DNA from 3 places in the Streptomyces sp. SM18 genome. Region 2 is predicted to be linked to each of the others. Evidence: riboswitches for the same ligand, from Rfam matches in the RefSeq annotation. Region 2 holds a riboswitch; each other region holds the start of a gene.
What was found. Region 2 has a riboswitch for cyclic di-AMP ahead of B9S64_RS26000 (transglycosylase SLT domain-containing protein). Riboswitches for the same ligand answer to the same signal wherever they lie in the genome.

Region 1 (6,311 bases), 2.9 Mb from region 2:
TCATGAACTCCTGGATGTCCACGTTGGAGTCGGCGTGCGAGCCGCCGTTGAGGATGTTCATCATCGGAACGGGCAGCAGGTGCGCGTTCGGGCCGCCGAGGTAGCGGAAGAGCGGGAGGTCGGAGGCCTCGGACGCGGCGTGCGCCACGGCCAGCGAGACGCCGAGGATGGCGTTGGCGCCGAGCGAGCCCTTGTTCTCGGTGGCGTCCAGGTCGAACATCGCCTGGTCGATGAGGCGCTGCTCGGTGGCGTCGTACCCGACGAGCTCCGGGCCGATCTGCTCGATCACGGCGAGGACGGCCTTCTCGACGCCCTTGCCCTGGTAGCGGTTGGGGTCGCCGTCACGAAGCTCGATGGCCTCGAACGCACCGGTGGAGGCGCCGGACGGAACAGCAGCACGTCCCGTGCTGCCGTCGTCGAGACCAACCTCGACCTCGACCGTGGGGTTACCCCGGGAGTCGAGGATTTCCCTGGCTACGACGACGTCGATGGACGGCACGAGGCATCTCCTTCTGGGATCTGACACTGGTTGGGCAGGGTCACTGTGGCCTTGCGACACGAGCCTAACCGGCCTGGCCCGCTGCGTCGGCCCGCCGCCCGTCCCCTGGGACGAAAAAGGACCCAAGGGCCCGCATTACGGGCAAAGCTTCAGAATTTTACTGACTGGTAACCACAAGTGTTGAACACGCGCACCCCTGGCGCGCCTCGGGAGGCGCCCCCGGACCGGCCGCCGGACACGCCCCCGGCCCGGCGCGCACGGGGGCGGCGCGCCGGGCCGGGGGCGTGTTTCGAAAGTAGCGCCGTCCGCCCGGAGGGCGGGGCCCGCGGCGTCCGGTGCGTGCGATCGCAAGGCGGAGGATCACCCTCGTACTGGACGTACTGGGGCGACTCCGACAATGCGGCGAGCGTGCGTGCCGGGCGTCGCGGGCCAGGCGGGACTTTCGAAACACGCCCTTGGGGGGAGGAGGGTCCCAGGACTACTTCAGGTGGAGCTGCTGACCCGGGAAGATCAGGTCGGCGTCCTTGACGATGTCGTCGTTCAGCTCGAACAGCTTCTGCCAGCCGCCCTTGACGTGCTCGGCCTCGGCGATCTTGCTGAGGGTGTCGCCGGCCTCGACCTTGTACTCGCCGTCGCCCTTCTCGACCTTCTGGCCGGTCGGGGTGGTGACGGTCCCGGTGGGGGCCGTGCGCTTCTCGCTGCGGGTGGTGGGCTGCTCGGCCTTGCGCTCCGGCTGGGCCGCCGGGGCGGAGTCGCCGTTCTTGCCGGTGGTGGAGGCGGAGGCGGAGCCGGTGTCCACGCCCGGGTCCACACCGTCGTTGCTCAGGCCGCCGGCACCGGCGCAGGCCCAGGCACCCGGCCCCTGGAGCGCGAGCAGCTTCTCGGCGGTGGCTATCTGCTGTTCCTTGGTGGCCAGGTCGGCGCGGGCCGCGTACTGCGTGCCGCCGGCGGCCGCCCAGCTGGACTGCGAGAACTGGAGGCCACCGTAGTAGCCGTTGCCGGTGTTGATGGACCAGTTGCCACCGGACTCGCACTGCGCGACGGCGTCCCAGGTGGCGACGGACGCGGCGGAGGCGTTGGACGCGCCCATCAGCGGGACGACGACGGCGGCACCGGCGACACCGGCCAGGGTGGCGACCCGGACGGCCTTGGAGGGACGGCGGTGCTTGCCCTTGCTCGAAAGCAGCATGGTTCTCCTCACCGACGCCTACGAGGTGAGCTGTCGGGTTCGGGCTGTGAGTCGCCCGGCCACTCGCACTCGCGAGCGGCTTCACCCCGAGCCGGCCCCGCCCGTCCATGGACGGCCTGGTCCGGCACTTACCTGGGTCCCCCGCTCCTGCCTACGGCGCTTTACGCGTCTGTGCCCTTCGGCCGACGGCAGGATTCGGCGTGACGGTCGAAGGGGCCCGCGGTGCGAGCGGCTTAGACCGTAAACACACCCAACCCCGACATTCAAAGATGGACATAACGAACAATCAGCGCTTACCGGTGCGGCGGGGTGGATCGTTTCCGCAGGTCGGAGCCGATGCGGGCGAACCGGAGGGCCGGGACCCGCCGGTCACAGCAAAGAGACCCATGTCTCACTTACGCATAAGTGGACATAGGCCTCTGAACTACCCTTGATTTCGGGGTGTTTTCCCGCTTTTGATCACTCGCCGGTGACGGCCGCCGCCCCGGACGACGCGGCGCCCGCCGCCGTGCCGGACGGCTGCGTCAGGTCGAGGTTCAGGCCGGGGAGGATCAGGTCCGGGTCGGCGCCCACCTCGGCCTTGTTGGCCTCGTAGAGCGCGGGCCAGCCGCCGGGCAACTCCCGCTCCTCGGCGATCGACCAGAGGTTGTCGCCCTCCTGGACGGTGTACGTGCCGTCCGCGTCCGCCGGGGCGCCCTCGCGCACGGTGGAGTCGCCCCGGGAGGCGTGCCTGCCGGACTCGCGCCCGTCCGGCCCGGTCGTGCCCGCGCTCTCCTCGGGCGCGGGGGCTCCCCGGTGCTTCCCGCCCTCGGCGCCCTGCGAGGCGCCGGGCGTCCGCGAGGTCTCCGACGAGGGGGTGGCGGAGGGCGAGGAGGACGTCCCGTCCGTGCCCGGGGTCGCGCCGCTCCGGCCCGGGGTGTCCGCACCGGCGCTCGGGGAACCGGCGTCCGGGGAGCCCGTGGCGTCGTCGGCCGGCTTCTTCGTCGTCTTGCCCGCGGCGTCGTCCGACGCCTCGTCGGACGCGCCCTCGGTGGCCTCCGGCGAGGGCGTGGCCGTCTCGTCGGCCGCCGGGTCGCCGCCCGGGTCGACGCCCGGCAGCACCCCGTCCACCGCGAGCCCGGATATCACCGCGCAGCTGGGCCAGGCCTGGGGGCCCTTGGCGTCCAGCACCTTCTCGGCGACGGCGATCTGCTGCGACCGGCTGGCGAGGTCGGCACGGTCCGCGTACGCCGTACCGCCGTAGGCCTTCCAGGTGTCCTGCGAGAACTGGAGGCCACCGTAGGAGCCGTTGCCGAGGTCGGCGCTCCACATGCCCCCGCTCTCGCACTCGGCGACCCGGTCCCAGGTCGAGGCGTCTGCGGCGTGCGCACCCGTCGCGCCGAGCAGCGGGATGGCGATGGCCGATCCCGTCACACCGGCGGTGACGACGATGGCGGGTGCCTGACGAGGCCGGCGGTGTCTGCCGTTCGCGGAGCCCATGGGCATTGCCTTCCGTGTGACTGACAGATGTCGAGTGGGTCGAACGGTGAACCTAGCGGGACTCGAACGTGTGTCACAAGTCGATGCAGCGGAGATCACGCGAAAGTCACAGAGTTGACGGAGTGTCACCTTCGGCGGGCGCCCGTCCGGGACCGAACTCCACGGGAAGGGTCCGCAGTCCCCGCATGATGAGCCCGCCGCGCCGGCGCAATTCACCCGGTTCCACGGCCAGGCGCAGGTCAGGAAGGCGCCCCAGCAGTGTAGCCAAGGCGGTCTGCCCCTCCAGCCGGGCCAGCGGCGCGCCCAGGCAGTAGTGGATGCCGTGCCCGTACCCGAGGTGCTGATTGTCACTCCGCGCAAGGTCCAGACGGTCCGGGTCCGGGAACCGTTCCGGGTCGCGGTCGGCTGCCGCGAGGACCACCAGGACGGGGTCCCCGGCGCCGATCTCCTCCCCGCCCAGCGTCAGGGGCACGGTCGCGTAGCGCCAGGTCGCGAGCTCCACCGGACCGTCGTAGCGCAGCAACTCCTCGATCCCGGTGGCCAGCAGTCCGCTCTCACCGGCCGCGAGGGAACGCTGGAGCCTCTCGCGCTGCTCCGGGTGGCACAGCAGGGCGTACACGCCGTTGCCGATGAGGTTGACGGTGGTCTCGAATCCGGCGAACAGGAGGATGAAGGCCATCGCGGCGGCCTCGTTCTCGGTGAGGTGCTCGCCGTGGTCGCTCGCCCGGATCAGGTCGGAGATCAGGTCGTCGCCCGGGTTCTCCCGTTTGCGGTGGATGAGTTCGGCGAGGTAGCCGCGCATCTTCTTCACCGACCGGGCCACCCCGCCGTGCGGGCCGCCGCCGTGCCGGATCATCATCCCGGCCCAGTCCCGGAAGTCGTCCTGGTCCTCCTCCGGCACCCCGAGCAGGTCGCAGATGGCGTAGATGGGGAGCGGGAACGCGAAGTCGTGGATGAGGTCGGCCTCCCCCCGGTCGGCGAAGCCGTCGATGAGACGGTCCGTCAACTCCTGCACGCGGGGCGCGAACGCGGCGACCCGGCGCGGGGTGAACGCCTTCGACACGAGCCGGCGCAGCCGGGTGTGGTCGGGCGGGTCGATGTTCAGCAGATGGGTCGTCAGCTCCGCCTTGCGCTCCCCCGGGATGCCCGTCTTCCCCTTGGCGTCGGACGGACCGGCGTGGTGCGCCGGGTCCTTGGAGAGCCTGGCGTCGGCGAGCGCCTGCCGGGCGTCCTCGTACCGGGTCACCAGCCAGGCCTCGACCCCGCTGGGCAGCGTGGTGCGGTGCACGGGGCTGTGCGCACGGAGCCAGGCGTACGCGGGGTACGGATCGGTGGCGAACTCCCAGGTGAAGAGCGCGGGGGCGGCTCCGGGGTCCGTCTCAGCGGCGCGGTGGCCGGAAGTGCTCCCTCCGGTTCCGTCCGGGGCGGGGCCGGCGTCGGCTGCGGCACGGGCGGGGCAGTCGCCCCCGGCTGAGGGGTGGGCGGGGCTGTCGTTCACCCCTCGACGGTATCCGGAGCGGTGTCGAGGCCCTCCGCCGCCCGGATCGCGTTCCGGTAGGCGCGGGCGGCGGCGCGCAGCGCGGCCTCCGGGTCGGTGCCGTCCGCCTCCGCCCGTACGGCCAGGGCGAGCAGCCGGTGGCCGAGGGAGTCACCGGCCGGGAGCGGTACGTCCACCCCGGCCTGCCGGGCCCGGCCGCCGAGCTTCGCCGCCAGGGCCAGCGCCGGCTGTCCCAGTGGCACCCCGTCGGTGGCCGAATCACGCCGCTTCTCGACGGCCTTGGTGCGCAGCCAGTGCGCGTGGACGTCCTCCGGGGTCGCGGCGGTCTCGTCGCCGAAGACGTGGGGGTGGCGGCGGATCAGCTTGTCCACGATGGTGGCCGCGACGTCGTCCACGGCGAAGGGCTCGTCCGGGTCCTCCTCGGCGATCCGGGCGTGGAAGACCACCTGGAGCAGGACGTCCCCGAGCTCTTCCCGCAGTTCCTCGCGGTCCCCGGCCTCGATGGCCTCGACCAGCTCGTACGCCTCCTCGATGGCGTACTTCGCGAGACCCCGGTGTGTCTTGCCCGAGGTCCACGGGCATTCCGTGCGGACCCGGTCCATGACCTGGACCAGGTCCAGGAACCGGGCGCCCGGCAGGTCGTACGAACCGGGCAGCAGCTCCAGATCGGGCATCCGCACCCGGCCGGACCCGCCGAGCCGGGACAGTCCGTCGGTGAGCGGCCTGTTGCCCTCGCCGCCGACCAGCACCACGACCGTCCGGCCGCCCGCGCAGTCGTCCACCAGCTCCTCGGCCGTCGGCGCGGTGTGCTCGACCGCGACGCCCGCCTCCCGCAGGTACGGCAGCTGCGGATGGTCCCGCTCGGCGCACAGCACCCGGTCGGCGGCGTGCAGCGTCTGCCAGGCGGGCCAGGACAGCAGGCCGGGCGCGACCCGGTGGCTGGCGGTGAGCAGGACGACGCGGCCGGGATCTTCAGCGTTCACCCACCGAACCTACCGCGACCGGCCCCGTCGCCGCCGCGCGTCCCGGACCGGGCTCAGGCGCCCGCCTCGGCCTCCTCGGGCCGCACCGCGGTGACCTGGCTGATCCACGGCGCCTGGTAGGTGCTGAGCTGCACCTTCGCGTCGTCCCAGGTGCCGTAGCGCGGGTTGACGTCGATGTGCAGGGCCTTCGACGCCTTGGTGAGCGCGTCCCCGACGACCTGCTGGCCCTCGGGGCTCTGGAGGTCCGCGCCGAGCGCCTGGGCCAGCTTGGGCAGCTGGACCTCCTTGCGCAGGTCCTCCTCGATCTGGCCGGGGGCGACCCAGCGCTGCTCCAGCATCACGGTCCGCAGCCCCTCGTCACCGCCGGACTGCGCGGTGGCGGCCGTACGGACCTGCTGGATCTCCTTGCGGCTGACGCTCACCCCGGCGTCCTTCGCGGCCCGGTCCAGGACCTGCCCGAAGATCAGGCCGTGCAGCTTGGCCCGGGTGAGCTGCCCGGACTTCTTCACCAGCTCCTCGGAGTGCTCGGAGTCCCGCTGGGCGCTCCGCACGTCCGCCGTCTGCGCCTGGACGGTCGAGACCTCGATCCGCTCACCGCCGACCACGGCCGCGGCCCCTGGATGCGCCTCCCCACCGCACGCGGTCAGGAGCGGCGCCGCGACG
Region 2 (6,311 bases):
CAGCGTGATGTCGTCCTGGGTCAGCCGCAGTTCGGGCAGGGTCATGCCGGCGGCGACGCGCAGTTGCGCGATCACCAGGTCGCGTCCGGTGACCTGCTCGGTCACGGTGTGCTCGACCTGGATGCGCGGGTTCATCTCGATGAAGACGTGGTTGCCGCGCTCGTCGACGAGGAACTCGACGGTGCCCGCGTTCACGTAGCCGATGTGGCGCGCGAAGGCGACGGCGTCCGCGCAGATCCGCGCCCGCAGCTCCGGGTCCAGGTTCGGGGCGGGCGCGATCTCGACGACCTTCTGGTGGCGCCGCTGCATCGAGCAGTCCCGCTCGTAGAGGTGGACGACGTCGCCCTCGGCGTCGGCGAGGCTGTACCTCGATGTGGCGCGGGTTGATCACCGCCTGTTCGAGGAAGACCGTCGCGTCGCCGAACGCGGAGCGCGCCTCACGCATCGCCGCGTCGATCGCCTCGCGCAGCTCCCCGGCCTCGGCGACCCGGCGCATGCCGCGTCCGCCGCCCCCGGCGACGGCCTTGACGAACACCGGGAAGCCGATGTCGGCGGAGGCCGCGACGAGCGTGTCGACGTCCTCGGACGGCTGGGAGGACCTGAGCACCGGCACGCCCGCCTCGCGCGCGGCCGCGACCGCGCGGGACTTGTTGCCGGTCAGGTTCAGCACGGCCGCGGGCGGCCCGACGAACGTGATCCCGGCCTCGGAGCAGGCGGCCGCGAGGTCCGGGTTCTCCGACATGAAGCCGTATCCCGGGTAGACGGCGTCGGCGCCCGCCTTCCGGGCCGCCCTGATCACCTCGTCCACCGAGAGGTAGGCCCGCACGGGGTGTCCGGGGTCGCCGATCTGGTACGCCTCGTCGGCCTTGGCCCGGTGCAGGGAGTTGCGGTCCTCGTACGGGTACACGGCGACGGTGGAGATCCCGAGCTCGAACGCCGCGCGGAACGCGCGGATCGCGATCTCTCCCCGGTTGGCGACCAATACCTTCTCGAACATCGGACTCCCCAGCTCGTGTCACAGGCGCGCGGTCAACAGGACGGGCGGCGACGTCGCACGGGATGCGTGGCTCGGCATCCGCGGTGGTCACGTGGTGGCGATGGCGTCCGGGCGGTGTTCTTCGGGCCCGGAGCGTTCGACACCGTACCGGAGTCCTTCCCGGAGATCGCCGGTGCGAGACGATGGCCTGCGTCACGTCCGCCGGCGGGTGGCGGAGGACCGGGGAGGGGGGGAGTGGGGGCGTCCTCAGGCGGGCTGTACGCCCGCCAGCCGCCCGTCCCGCGCCCGGGTGCTCCGGCGCCCGTCCCGTGCCCCGGTGTCGTGCCGCCCCTCAGTGCAGCTTCCAGGTGAGCTTGCCGCCGCCCACCCACCGGACCGAGGCCGGGTCGTCCAGGTCGTCGATCCGGATCCCGGCGGCCGTGGCGAGGACCACCACATCCGTCATCCCGAACGCGACCCCGGTGATCTCTCCGTCGATCTCCACGAGACGGAACGGCGGATCACCCGGCTCGACGGGCAGAACGGTGATCCGCGGCTGGTTGAGGTGGGGGCTCTGGCTCTCGGTCATGCGGGACCGGTTCCACCAACGCGACCGCTCTATGCCTGTACAGCCATCAGTGAACCGTATGCCCGTTTTAATCATTTAAGTGTTATTCGTTGTGTTATTGGATGGGTGACGCCGTTCCGGGTCGCGCTGTGGCTCGGGGTGTGCAAATCGCCCGTATCGGACGCAGTGACCAGGGTCACCCTGGCGCGACGCGGACGTCCGGGAGGGGGTCGCGGTTCCCTTCTGTGCCGGAGAAGTTGGCGCGGCCGTGTGCGCCCGGTTACACGAATTCCTGTGAATTGATCATGCGGATGAATTGTGATCACGAATTTCGGGCTTGTTCCTTTCGGCATTTCTCGCCTACGGTCACCCTCACTCCGGATGGAACGCCGAATCCTGCCGCCGTCCGGGAACCCGACCACATCTCGTACGGCAGGAGCGGGGGACCCAGGTAAGTGCCGATCCGGTATCCGGAGCGGCTCGGGGTGAAGCCGCAGTCATCTGCGGCCGGGCATCTCCAGCTCGAACCCGACAGCTCACTTCGTAGGCGACGGAGAGGAATTCAGCATGCCCGCAATGGCCAATCACCGTCGTTCCAAGCGCAGTTCACTCACTCGCGGTGTCATAGCCGTGACCACGGGTGGAGCCGCTCTCGCCCTTCCCGTGATCGGCGCCACCGGTGCCTTCGCCGCCCCGGCCCAGCCGGCCGCGGCCGAAAAGGCGGCGGTCTCGGCCCCGGTGTCCGGCAAGACGATCTCCGGAAAGGACTCGGAGACCACCACGTATTCCGTGATCTTGGGTGATTCCCTTGCCAAGATCGCCCGCGACCATTCCGTGAGCGGTGGCTGGGAGCAGCTGTACAAGGACAACCGAAAGGTCGTCGGCGGTAATCCCGACCTCATTCACCCGGGCCTGAAGCTCACCGTCGCGTCCGCGGCGAACAAGGCCGCCGGGACCGAGAACAAGGCGGCGGACACCTCCGCGTCCGAGGCCTCGGATTCCGCGGTCCGCACGGAGAGCGCCGGCAACGAGGTCGTCGCGCAGGGCACCCCCGTCGCCGCGGTCGAGGCCGCTCCGGTCGCGTACACCAACGACCTGGACGGCTGGATCAAGGAGTCGCTGGCGGTCATGGCCGAGCACGGCATCCCCGGCACCTACGAGGGCATCCACCGCAACATCATGCGTGAGTCCTCCGGCAACCCGCTGGCCATCAACAACTGGGACATCAACGCGATCAACGGCGTCCCGTCGAAGGGCCTGCTCCAGGTCATCGACCCGACCTTCCAGGCCTACCACGTGCCCGGTACGTCGATGGACAGCTACGACCCGGTCGCCAACATCACGGCCGCGTGCAACTACGCCGCCGACCGCTACGGCTCGATCGACAACGTCTTCGGGGCGTACTGAGTCGTCACCGCCCGAGGGTGGGCACACGGCCGCCGGGCGGCGCGGGTTCTCCGGAACCGGCGCCGCCCGGCGGCCGTTTTGTGCCATGGGGACCTCCGCGCCGGAGACACGCACCACCGGGCCGTCGCGTCCCGTGGTCGCGACCGGGCGGGGGTGCCTCCGGGGGCGGCCCGCAGGGGCGTACGGTCACGCGGTGGCGGCCGGACGGGCAGCGGGGCGACTGGTCACGTACAGGTTCGTCGTCCATACTGCCCGCCGTGGAGCAGCGCATAGAGTCACCCAACAAGTCCGAGTTCGCCGCGGGAACCGACCCGGCGTTCATCCCCGGCCTGACGGCCCCTGTCCCGGTCTCGGCCGGTGAGGGGGCGAGGAAGGCGCCGAAGGGCCCGGGGGAGCAGCCCGAGGCGTCCGACGGGCCCGCGGAGGAGGCCCCCGGCGACGCGTCAGCGGCCGGCACCGGTGCGGGCGAGGCGGCGGCCTCCCCGGACGCGGAGGAGACCGACGCGCTCCCGGTCCAGGACCAGGATCAGGGCCCGGACCGGGAGCCGGCCGAGGACGGTCCTGTCTTCGAGGTCAGCGACCGGCGCGGGTCCATCCGGGTGAACCGTGAGGGAGTCCGCTTCCGGCTGGACGACCAGGAGGCGGAGTTCGACTGGTCGGAGATCGGCGCCGTCGAGGTCAAGACCTCGCGCTTCGGCCGCCGGTTCACCGTGACGGTGCACCTGTCGAGCCGCCGGTGGTTCAACGCCGAGGTCGAGGCGGAGGCCAGGGGCAGGCTCAAGGAGTGGACGGCGGAGCTCGACGCGGCGCTGGACGCCTACTTCGAGGAGGACTGACCCGGTCCGGGTCCTCGTCTCCGCGTACGGGGGCCGGGCCGCCGCGCCGTGAGAGCGGCGGGCGGCGGCCCTCGGCGTCCGCCGCCCGGCACTCCGGCGCCCGGCCGCGCTCTCCCGTGTGCCCGTGCGGGTCCTGCTCACCCGCACACCGGGCCCGGACGTCGGGCCGGATGGTTCGAGCCGGGACACCGAGCCCGCTCACCCGGCCCGAACCGCGCCGCCGCCCACAGGTGCGCGAGCGCCGGTGCGCGACCGCTCAGGCGTCGGCGTCCAGGACCACCGAGCGGGTCAGGTGCCTCGGCAGGTCAGGGTCGAGGCCGCGGGCCACCGCGCGGGCGATCGCGAGCCGCTGGATCCTGACCAGCTCGGCCAGCGGGTCCAGGCCGCTCTCCACCCAGCGGGCCCCCGTCGCCCGCACCTGCTCCGCCAGCCCGTCCGGCGCCGCGCCGAGCATCCACGTCGCCGTCCCGGCCGTGGCGATGCTGATGGGGCCGTGGCGGTACTCCATGGCCGGATACGACTCCGTCCAGGACAGGGACGCCTCCTTCATCTTCAGCGCCGCCTCGTTGGCCAGCCCGACCGTCCAGCCGCGTCCCAGGAAGCTGAACTGGGTGCACTCCAGCAGGCCTTCGGGCAGGGGCTCGGCCAGCGCGGTCTCCGCGTCCCGCACGACCGCGTCCGTGTGCAGTCCGAGATGCGCGCGGAACAGGGTGAGGGCGCTGGTCGCGAACCGCGTCTGCACGACGGACCGTTCGTCGGCGAAGTCGAGCACCACCAGGTCGTCCGCGGCCTCCCGCACGGGCGTCGCGGGGTCGGCGGTCACCACGACCGTGCGCGTACCGCCACGCAGCCGGGCCAGCAGTTCGAGCACCTCGGTCGTCGTCCCCGAGCGGGTGAGCGCGACCACACGGTCGTACGCCCGGCCGGTGGGGAACTCCGAGGCGGCGAACGCGTCCGACTCGCCCTGGCCGGACTCCTCGCGGAGCGCCGCGTAGGCCTGGGCCATGTAGTACGACGTGCCGCAGCCGACCACGGCCACGCGCTCACCGGCGGCGGGCAGGGCGTCCGCCCGCTCGGCGGCCACCTCCGCGGCGCGGCGCCAGCACGCCGGCTGATCGGCTGTCTCGGTCTCGACGTGGGACATGTCTCTGCACTCCGCTTCCGCTGCTGCCGCACCCATGGATGAACGAGTCACATGATGTTCAAATCTGCATGCTACAGCGGTCAATTGAGCAAGAACAAGCATGAGGTGCAGGAGGGGGCGGTGAGAGCAGGGTCGATTTTCGGTCATGTCTCCTCGGTGGTCGGCTCGATCTGATTCCGTTGCCGCCGAGCGGGTATCTGTCGCCCCCGGCCGCCGATTCCCCGTCCGCATTCCCCGCAATCCAGGTCATCCTGGGGTAAATCGTCCGGGCGGGACCGGTCGCGCACGGCTCGTACGCCCGCCCCGCGGAGGCGGTTCAAGCCGCAGGGGCGGCGATTTCGCGTCATCTGTGATGCGGGTTGGCCGAGTTCGAACGTGCGGACGGTTCGGGGTCGTCATAATCGGCGCATGTCGATCACGGGTGGGGACGTCGTTGACCTCGGCACGGGCTTGTACGCCTGGCTGCCTCCGCAACGCGGCTGGGGGCTGGCCAACTGCGGTCTGCTCGTCTCACCGCGTGGGGCGCTCTGGATCGACACCCCGTACGACCCGGTGCTCGCCGGCCAGTTCCTCGCCGAGAGCCGGAAGCGGCTGCCCGAAGGGGTGAGCGTCGACCGGGTCGTCGTCACCCATGCCAACGGCGACCACTTCTGGGGCGCCGGCGTGCTCCCGGACGCGGAGATCATCGCGACCCGGGAGGCCCGGGAGCACATCCACTACGACCCGACTCCGCAGCAGCAGCACGCCCTGGTGACCGGGAGCGACCCGGCCACCCCGCTCGGCGCCTACCTCGGCCGCCACTTCGGCGCCTTCGACTGGTCGGCCACCGAACCGGTACGGCCCACGACGTACTTCACGGGAGAGCTCGAACTGACCGTGGGCGACTACGCGGTCGAGATCACGGCTCTGCCGCCCGCGCACACCACCGGCGACCTCATGGTCCATCTGCCCGCCCAGCGCACGGTGTTCAGCGGCGACGTCATCTTCTCCTCCACCGAGGACCGGCCGGGGGACCACCCGGTGCACTGGGCCGGCCCCCTGAGCAACGTGATCGGCGCGTGCGAGCAGGTCCTCGCCACCGGCGCCGAGGTGATCGTGCCCGGCCACGGACCGGTACTCGACCGGGCCGGGGTGCGTGAACACATCGGCTACCTCTCCTACGTACGCGAACGCGCCCACGCCCTCCACGCGGCCGGGGTTCCCGCGACCGAGGCCGCCCGCAGGGTGATCGCCGAGGGCCGCTACCCGGCGCTCGGACTGCCCGAACGGCTGGTGGTGACCATCGGGAGCGAGTACCGCGACCTCGACGGCACCGACCTGCCCGGCGTCCTCCAGGTGATGTCCGAGGTGGCGGCCGTCGCACACGCGACGGAGCTCACC
Region 3 (6,311 bases), 1.9 Mb from region 2:
GGCCCTCGACGTCACCACCGCCGTGGCCGACGCCGCGCTCCGCTCGGACGAGGAGGCCCGTCGCGAGGCCTCCTTCGAGCGGCAGCGCAGGCTCCGCCAGGAGCCGCGCTTCCCGGGCGGACCGGCCGCCGACCCGGCGGGCTCGCACCACGAGCGCCGCATCCGCAGCTTCCAGCCGCGCCGCAGCCGGGTGACCACCGGGCAGGAGGAGGCCCTCCAGCGGCTCTGGCCCGTCTGGGGCCTGGACATCGACGGCCGCCGCGTCCTCGACCTCCCCACACTCTTCGACGGTCTCCCGGTGGTCCTGGAGATCGGCTTCGGCATGGGTGAGGCCACCGCGCGGATGGCGGCCGACGACCCGTCCACCGGCATCCTCGCCGTCGACGTGCACACCCCCGGTCAGGGCAACCTCCTCGCCCTCGCGGAGCGCGCGGGCGTGACCAACGTCCGGGTGGCCAACGGCGACGCGATCATCCTGCTCCGCGAGATGCTGGAGCCCGCGGCGCTGGACGGGCTCCGGGTGTACTTCCCCGACCCGTGGCCCAAGACCCGGCACCACAAGCGACGGCTGATCCAGCCCGAGTTCCTCGACCTGGTGGCGCGGCGGCTGAAGCCCGGCGCGACGGTCCACTGCGCCACGGACTGGGAGCCCTACGCGGAACAGATGCTGGACGTCCTCACCGCGCACCCCCTCTTCGAGAACACCCGCCCGGACGGCGGCTTCGCGCCGCGTCCCGCGTTCCGGCCGCTGACCCGCTTCGAGGGGCAGGGACTGGACAAGGGGCATGTCGTCCACGACGTGCTGTTCACCCGCGTCGAGGACGGACCGGGACCGTCGCCGACCGGCCACTGACCGCCGCTCCCGCCGTCGCGCCGTGGCCCGTTGTCGGTCCCTCTCGCTAGGGTCGTCGGGTGTACGAGGCGTCCGCGCAACACCAGCAGCCGGCCGTCCCGGTCCTCGGGGAGCAGCGGCTCGACGAGTTCCTGGGCGCCGTCCCCGGGCAGGGCCACTGGCGTTACCGGCCCCGCGGCCTCGGCATGGTCTGGCGCAGCAAGGCGTTCCGGGCCGGCGCGGTCGTCACCGCGCTCGCGCTCTGCGGTCTGGTGATCCTGGCCCTGGTGCGCGAACAGACCGGCACCGAGGGCTTCCTGGTGGGGCTGGGCCTGGCCGTGCTGCCGGTGCCGCTGCTGATGGCGGCGTTCCGCTGGCTCGACCGGGTCGATCCGGGCCCCTGGCGGAACCTGCTGTTCGCGTTCGCCTGGGGCGCGTGCGCCGCCGCGCTGGTGGCGATCGTCGCCAACACCTTCGCGACCCGCTGGATAGCCACGGCCACCGCCGACGCGGCGAGCGCCGACACTCTGGGGGCCACGGTGATCGCCCCGGTCGTCGAGGAGAGCGCGAAGGCCGCCGCCGTCCTGCTGATCTTCCTGTTCCGGGGGAGGGAGTTCGGCTCCCTGGTCCACGGCGTCGTGGTCGCCGGGTTCACCGCCACCGGCTTCGCCTTCACCGAGAACATCCTCTACCTGGGCAACGCCTTCGGCGAGGACCAGCAGTTGGGGACGACGGGCCTCGCGTCGGCGACCGCCGGGACGTTCTTCGTCCGTGCCGTGATGTCCCCGTTCGCCCACCCGCTGTTCACGGTGCTCACCGGCATCGGTTTCGGTCTCGCCGCGCTCGGCGGGCGGCGCCACCGGGTGCGCCGGGTCCTGCTCCCGCTGCTCGGCCTGGTCCTCGCCATGGGCATGCACGCCGCGTGGAACGGCGCGTCGGCGCTCGGCGGCCTCGGCTTCTACGCGGTGTACGGGGCGTTCATGGTGCCGTGCTTCGTCCTGGTGACCTGGCTGGCGATCTGGTCCCGGCAGCGCGAGCTGCGTACGCTCGCCGCCGAACTCCCGGTGTACGCGGCGGCCGGCTGGCTGACTCCGGCGGAACCGCTCGCCCTGGCGTCCATGCGGGCCCGGAGCGCCGCCCGTGACGTGGCCCGGCGCTGGAACGGCCACCCTGACCCGGCCCGGGGCGCCTGGGCGGCACGTGCCGTCGCCGAGTACGAGTCGTTCGCGACCTCGCTGGCCGTGTTGCGCCGCCGGGCCCGCCACGGCGGGGCGGAAGGGGACTTCGCCGCGCGGGAACGGGAGTTGCTGCACCACCTGTGGCAGCGCCGGGACGTCGCGGGCCCCGCCCTGACGTACGCGGCCCAGGTGACGGGCCGGATCCGCCGCCCCGGACCGCCGGCGCCACCGCCCGTACCCCCGCACCTGCCCCGGCAGTTCCCGTACGGCCACACCGCGCCGGTGCGGCCCGGCGGGCCCGTCCCCGCGCCGCACCGGCACTACGGCGGCCACAACCCGTATCTGCACCCGGACGGCCCGGCCCCGGACGCCACCGGTACACGGCCCGGCTGAGGGCCGTACCGCGTGGCGGGTGCCGGGGCGGGCCCGCGTTGATGACGCGGGCCCGTTCCGGGCCGGCTGTCTCAGGCGGAGGCCTCGGTCAGCCGGGTCATCTGGTCGTCCGTCAGCCGCAGGTTCGCGACCGCCAGCAGCGCGGGCAGCTGCCCGACCGTGCGGGCGGAGGCGATCGGGGCGACGACCGTGGGGCGGGCGGCGAGCCAGGCCAGTGCGACGGTGGCGATCTCGGCCTCCTGCTCCCGCGCCACCGCGTCGAGCGCCGCGAGGACCGCGCGCCCGCGCTCCGTCTCCAGGTGGGCGGCGGCGCTGCCCGCCCGCGCGCTCTCCACCTCGGTGCCCGGACGGTACTTTCCGGTCAGGAAGCCGGAGGCGAGGGCGAAGTACGGGACGGCGGCGAGCCCGGCGTCGGCCGCGGTGTCCAGCAGCGCGCCCTCGTAGGTGTCGCGGGAGACGAGGTTGTAGTGCGGCTGGAGCGCCACGTAGCGGGCCAGGCCCTCGCGCTCGGAGAAGTCCAGGGAGGCCTTCAGCCGCTCGGGGCTGATGTTGGAAGCGGCGATCTCCCGGACGTGTCCCGCCTTCACCAGCTCGTCGAGGGCGGTGACGATGTCCTCGACCGGGACGCTCTCGTCGTCGAAGTGCGTGTAGTAGAGATCGATGTGGTCGGTGCCGAGCCGCCGCAGCGACGCCTCGGCCGCCTTCTTGACGTTGTCGGGCGAGAGCCCCTTGTACGCGGGGTGGCCCCCGACCTTGGTGGCGACGACCACGTCGTCGCGGCGGCCGCGCGACTTCAGCCACGCGCCGATGAGGGTCTCCGACTCGCCGCCCTCGTTGCCCGGGATCCAGGAGGAGTACGAGTCGGCGGTGTCGACGAAGTTGCCGCCGGCCGCGGTGTACGCGTCGAGGACGGCGAAGGAGGCGGCCTCGTCGGCGGTCCAGCCGAAGACGTTGCCGCCGAGGGCGAGCGGGAAGACCTGGAGGCTCGAAGCGCCGAGTGCGCGATAGGACGTCATGCCGGAGGTCAACAGGGCGGCGGAAGTCACTATTCCGCTCGTACCGCCGATCGTGTCAGACGTCTGTGCCGGACCTTCCGTGTCAGACGTCCGTGTCAGGAAGGCCGGACCGGAGACGGCGCGGACCGGCAGCCCTGGCGTCGGGGGGTGAGCGTCAGGGCTGCCGGGGTTTCAGAAGCACCGGAGGGGTGCCCGGGGTACGCCGCTGGACCGCCGCGGCACGGCGCGGCACGCCGGTCCACCGTCGCGGCTGGGCGGCGCGCGCCGGTGGACCGGCGTCGGGGCTCAGACCGTCAGGCCCTTGCTGCGGAGCCAGCTCATCGGGTCGATGCCGGAGCCGTCCGCGGTGTGGACCTCCAGGTGGAGGTGAGGGCCCGTCACGTTGCCCGTGGCGCCGACCCGGCCGATGGTGTCGCCGGTGTTGACCCGCTGGCCCGCCGTCACGTCCATCGAGGACTGGTGGCAGTACCAGATCTCGGTGCCGTCGTCGAGCTCCAGCACCGTGCGGTAGCCGTACGAACCGGACCAGCCGGCCGACTTGACCGTCCCGCCGTGCACGGCCTTGACCGGGGTACCGGTGGGAGCGGCGAAGTCGAGCCCGGTGTGCTGGCCGGAGGACCACAGCGATCCGGCCTGGCCGAAGGTCGAGGTGATCGTGTACGAGGAGGTGGGGAGGGAGTAGCTGGCGGCCAGCTTGGCGAGGCGCTCGGCCTCCGCCTTCGCCTTCGCCGCTTCCTCCGCCGCCTTCTTCTCCGCCGCGGCCTTGGCCTCGGCCGCACTCTGCTGCTTCGCGGCTTCCTTCGCGGCCTGTTCGGCCGCCGCCGACTCCTCCGCGGCCCTGGCCTCGGCCTCGGCACCGGACTGCTGCTGCTCGGCCTGCTGGAGGATGCGGGCGCGCAGCGCCTCACCGGCGTCGGTGGCGCCCTGCTCGGCCTCCGTGGCGGTGATGCCGGCGCTGGTCAGCGGGGCGGACGCGGTGACGGCTGTCGTGTCGTCCGCGTCGGAACCGCCGGACATGAACGCGCCCACACCGGGAAGGGATGAGGGATCGGGAAGATTGTCCTTGACGGAATCGGGAAGGGAGATGGAGACCGGCGGCTTGCCCTGCGCGGTGGCCATGCCTCCCGCGCCGACGGCCGCGATGACGCCGACACCGAGGACGGTGGAGCTACGGGCGAGACCGCGCTGCTTGGCCACGCGATGCCTGCCGCGAACGGGCCGGAGGGAATCCTCGGTGGGATTCCATTCTCCCCGCGTCGTGTTCTCGTCACCGAAGGCCGCGGGCCTGAAGGGGGACGAGGTCTCGGGGGCAGGCTGATTCGACGCCACGTGGGCGCACTCCTTTCCTTCCTTCTCGCCTACCGGGTTAGCTGACGGGTTCGGAGCAGGAAGGTCTCCTACGGACCCCTGACGTCTCTCACGAGACACAGGTGTCCGATTCACCCCATGTAGGTGGTTCCCCGGTTCCCTTGCGGAATTCGGCGCTCGCGCACGGTGCCGCCTCTTGCGACGACTGGGACGACCGCGCTGCGTTATCGAACGTTAATAGACACCGGGGTCCGATTCCAAGCCGTTCCCACTGATCGTTCACGACTTCGGGCGGGACTTATCAGCAGGAATCGGGGTCAAGCGGGCGCCTGGAGCGCCTCGTGCCCGGTCGTCAGTTTCTGACGGTTCGTCAAATGTTATGCGGAGCGGGTTCTCGTGATCACGGACGGTCGCGACCGCTCATCCGCCGTCCCGCCCCGCGACGCTCACGGTCTCCGCGGGCCCTGTCGGCCCGTGTCGGGCCGTCCGACGGCGAGCAGCGCCATGTCGTCCGTCGTCCGGCCCCCGGTGTGCAGCCGGACGTCGTCGGTCAGCGCGGAGAGCAACTCCTCGGGCCCCGGGAAGGTCCGGCCGCGCAGCCGTCCCGCCGGGTCGTAGAAGACACCGCGCGCGTTCCGCGCCTCCGACAGGCCGTCCGTGTAGACGAGCAGCGTCGCCCCGGCGGGCATCGGCCACTCGTCGGACCGGTCCGGCCACATGTCCAGGCCCATGCCGATCGGCAGCGCGGGCACAGCCGGTGCCAGCACCTGGAGCTCTCCCCCGCCGTGCAGCAGGATCGGCTCGGGGTGCCCCCGGTTGACGATCCGCAGGACGTCCGACCCGACCGGGATCTCGGCGAGGACGGCGGTGACGAACCCCTCCACGGAGTCCAGTCCGCCCCGCCGCACCCCCTCACGGGCCAGCGCCCGTTCCAGCCGCTGCGCCACCCCTTCCAGGGAGGACTCCTGCTCGGCCGCCTCCCGGAAGGCCCCGATCACCACGGCCACCGCCCCCACGGCCTCCAGCCCCTTGCCCCGCACGTCCCCGACGACCAGCCGCACCCCGTGCGGTGTGTCCACGATGGCGAAGAGGTCGCCGCCGACGAACTCGTCGGCCTGCGCCGCCTCGTAGCGGGCCGCGACCATCAGGCCGCCGATCCGGTCGTCCGGTGTGGGCAGCACCGCCCGCATCGCCGTCTCCGCGATGACCCGGGCCGAGGCCAACTGCTCGTTGCTGTGCCGCACGACGCTGTTGATGACGAGGGCGAGCGCGGAGACGGTGACCAGGGTGAGCAGTTCGGTGAGCGGCACGACGTGGCCGAGCGTGCCGTGCGCGGCCCGGATGGCCAGGACGACGAGGAAGGCGGCCCCCGCCGTACGGACGGTGCTGGCCAGCGAGAAGAAGGGAGCGGCGATCAGCGGCGCCGCGGCGAAGAGCGGGATGGCGGAGAAGTTGGGCGAGGTCGTCAGGTCGACCGCCGCGCCGGCCACGATCATCAGGGCGGGCAGCGCCCACACGAACCGCCGCGTCCGGGAGCCCTCCATGAGCCCGCCGCGCTGTCCGTCCCGCTTCCCCACCTGTGTA

Region 1: linked by a shared signal. The riboswitch ahead of B9S64_RS12715 (transglycosylase family protein) and the one ahead of B9S64_RS26000 (transglycosylase SLT domain-containing protein) in region 2 are both predicted to bind cyclic di-AMP.
Region 3: linked by a shared signal. The riboswitch ahead of B9S64_RS17650 (M23 family metallopeptidase) and the one ahead of B9S64_RS26000 (transglycosylase SLT domain-containing protein) in region 2 are both predicted to bind cyclic di-AMP.

What each region holds. Positions count from the first base shown of each region.
Region 1 covers NZ_CP029342.1:2,887,572-2,893,882, forward strand. Annotated here, with positions in the region: gene eno (phosphopyruvate hydratase) at 1-499, opposite strand, end outside; gene B9S64_RS12715 (transglycosylase family protein) at 978-1,688, opposite strand; cyclic di-AMP (ydaO/yuaA leader) riboswitch at 1,689-1,857, opposite strand; gene B9S64_RS12720 (transglycosylase family protein) at 2,148-3,167, opposite strand; gene B9S64_RS12725 (cytochrome P450) at 3,274-4,665, opposite strand; gene B9S64_RS12730 (nucleoside triphosphate pyrophosphohydrolase) at 4,662-5,648, opposite strand; gene B9S64_RS12735 (SurA N-terminal domain-containing protein) at 5,702-6,311, opposite strand, start outside.
Region 2 covers NZ_CP029342.1:5,802,888-5,809,198, forward strand. Annotated here, with positions in the region: partial or broken gene B9S64_RS25990 (pyruvate carboxylase) at 1-997, opposite strand, end outside; gene B9S64_RS25995 (hypothetical protein) at 1,329-1,565, opposite strand; cyclic di-AMP (ydaO/yuaA leader) riboswitch at 1,922-2,107, shown strand; gene B9S64_RS26000 (transglycosylase SLT domain-containing protein) at 2,112-2,951, shown strand; gene B9S64_RS26005 (hypothetical protein) at 3,209-3,787, shown strand; gene B9S64_RS26010 (SIS domain-containing protein) at 4,044-4,931, opposite strand; gene B9S64_RS26015 (MBL fold metallo-hydrolase) at 5,340-6,311, shown strand, end outside.
Region 3 covers NZ_CP029342.1:3,911,008-3,917,318, reverse strand. Annotated here, with positions in the region: gene trmB (tRNA (guanosine(46)-N7)-methyltransferase TrmB) at 1-853, shown strand, start outside; gene B9S64_RS17660 (PrsW family intramembrane metalloprotease) at 913-2,403, shown strand; gene B9S64_RS17655 (aldo/keto reductase) at 2,475-3,419, opposite strand; gene B9S64_RS17650 (M23 family metallopeptidase) at 3,705-4,748, opposite strand; cyclic di-AMP (ydaO/yuaA leader) riboswitch at 4,760-4,913, opposite strand; gene B9S64_RS17645 (PP2C family protein-serine/threonine phosphatase) at 5,174-6,311, opposite strand, start outside.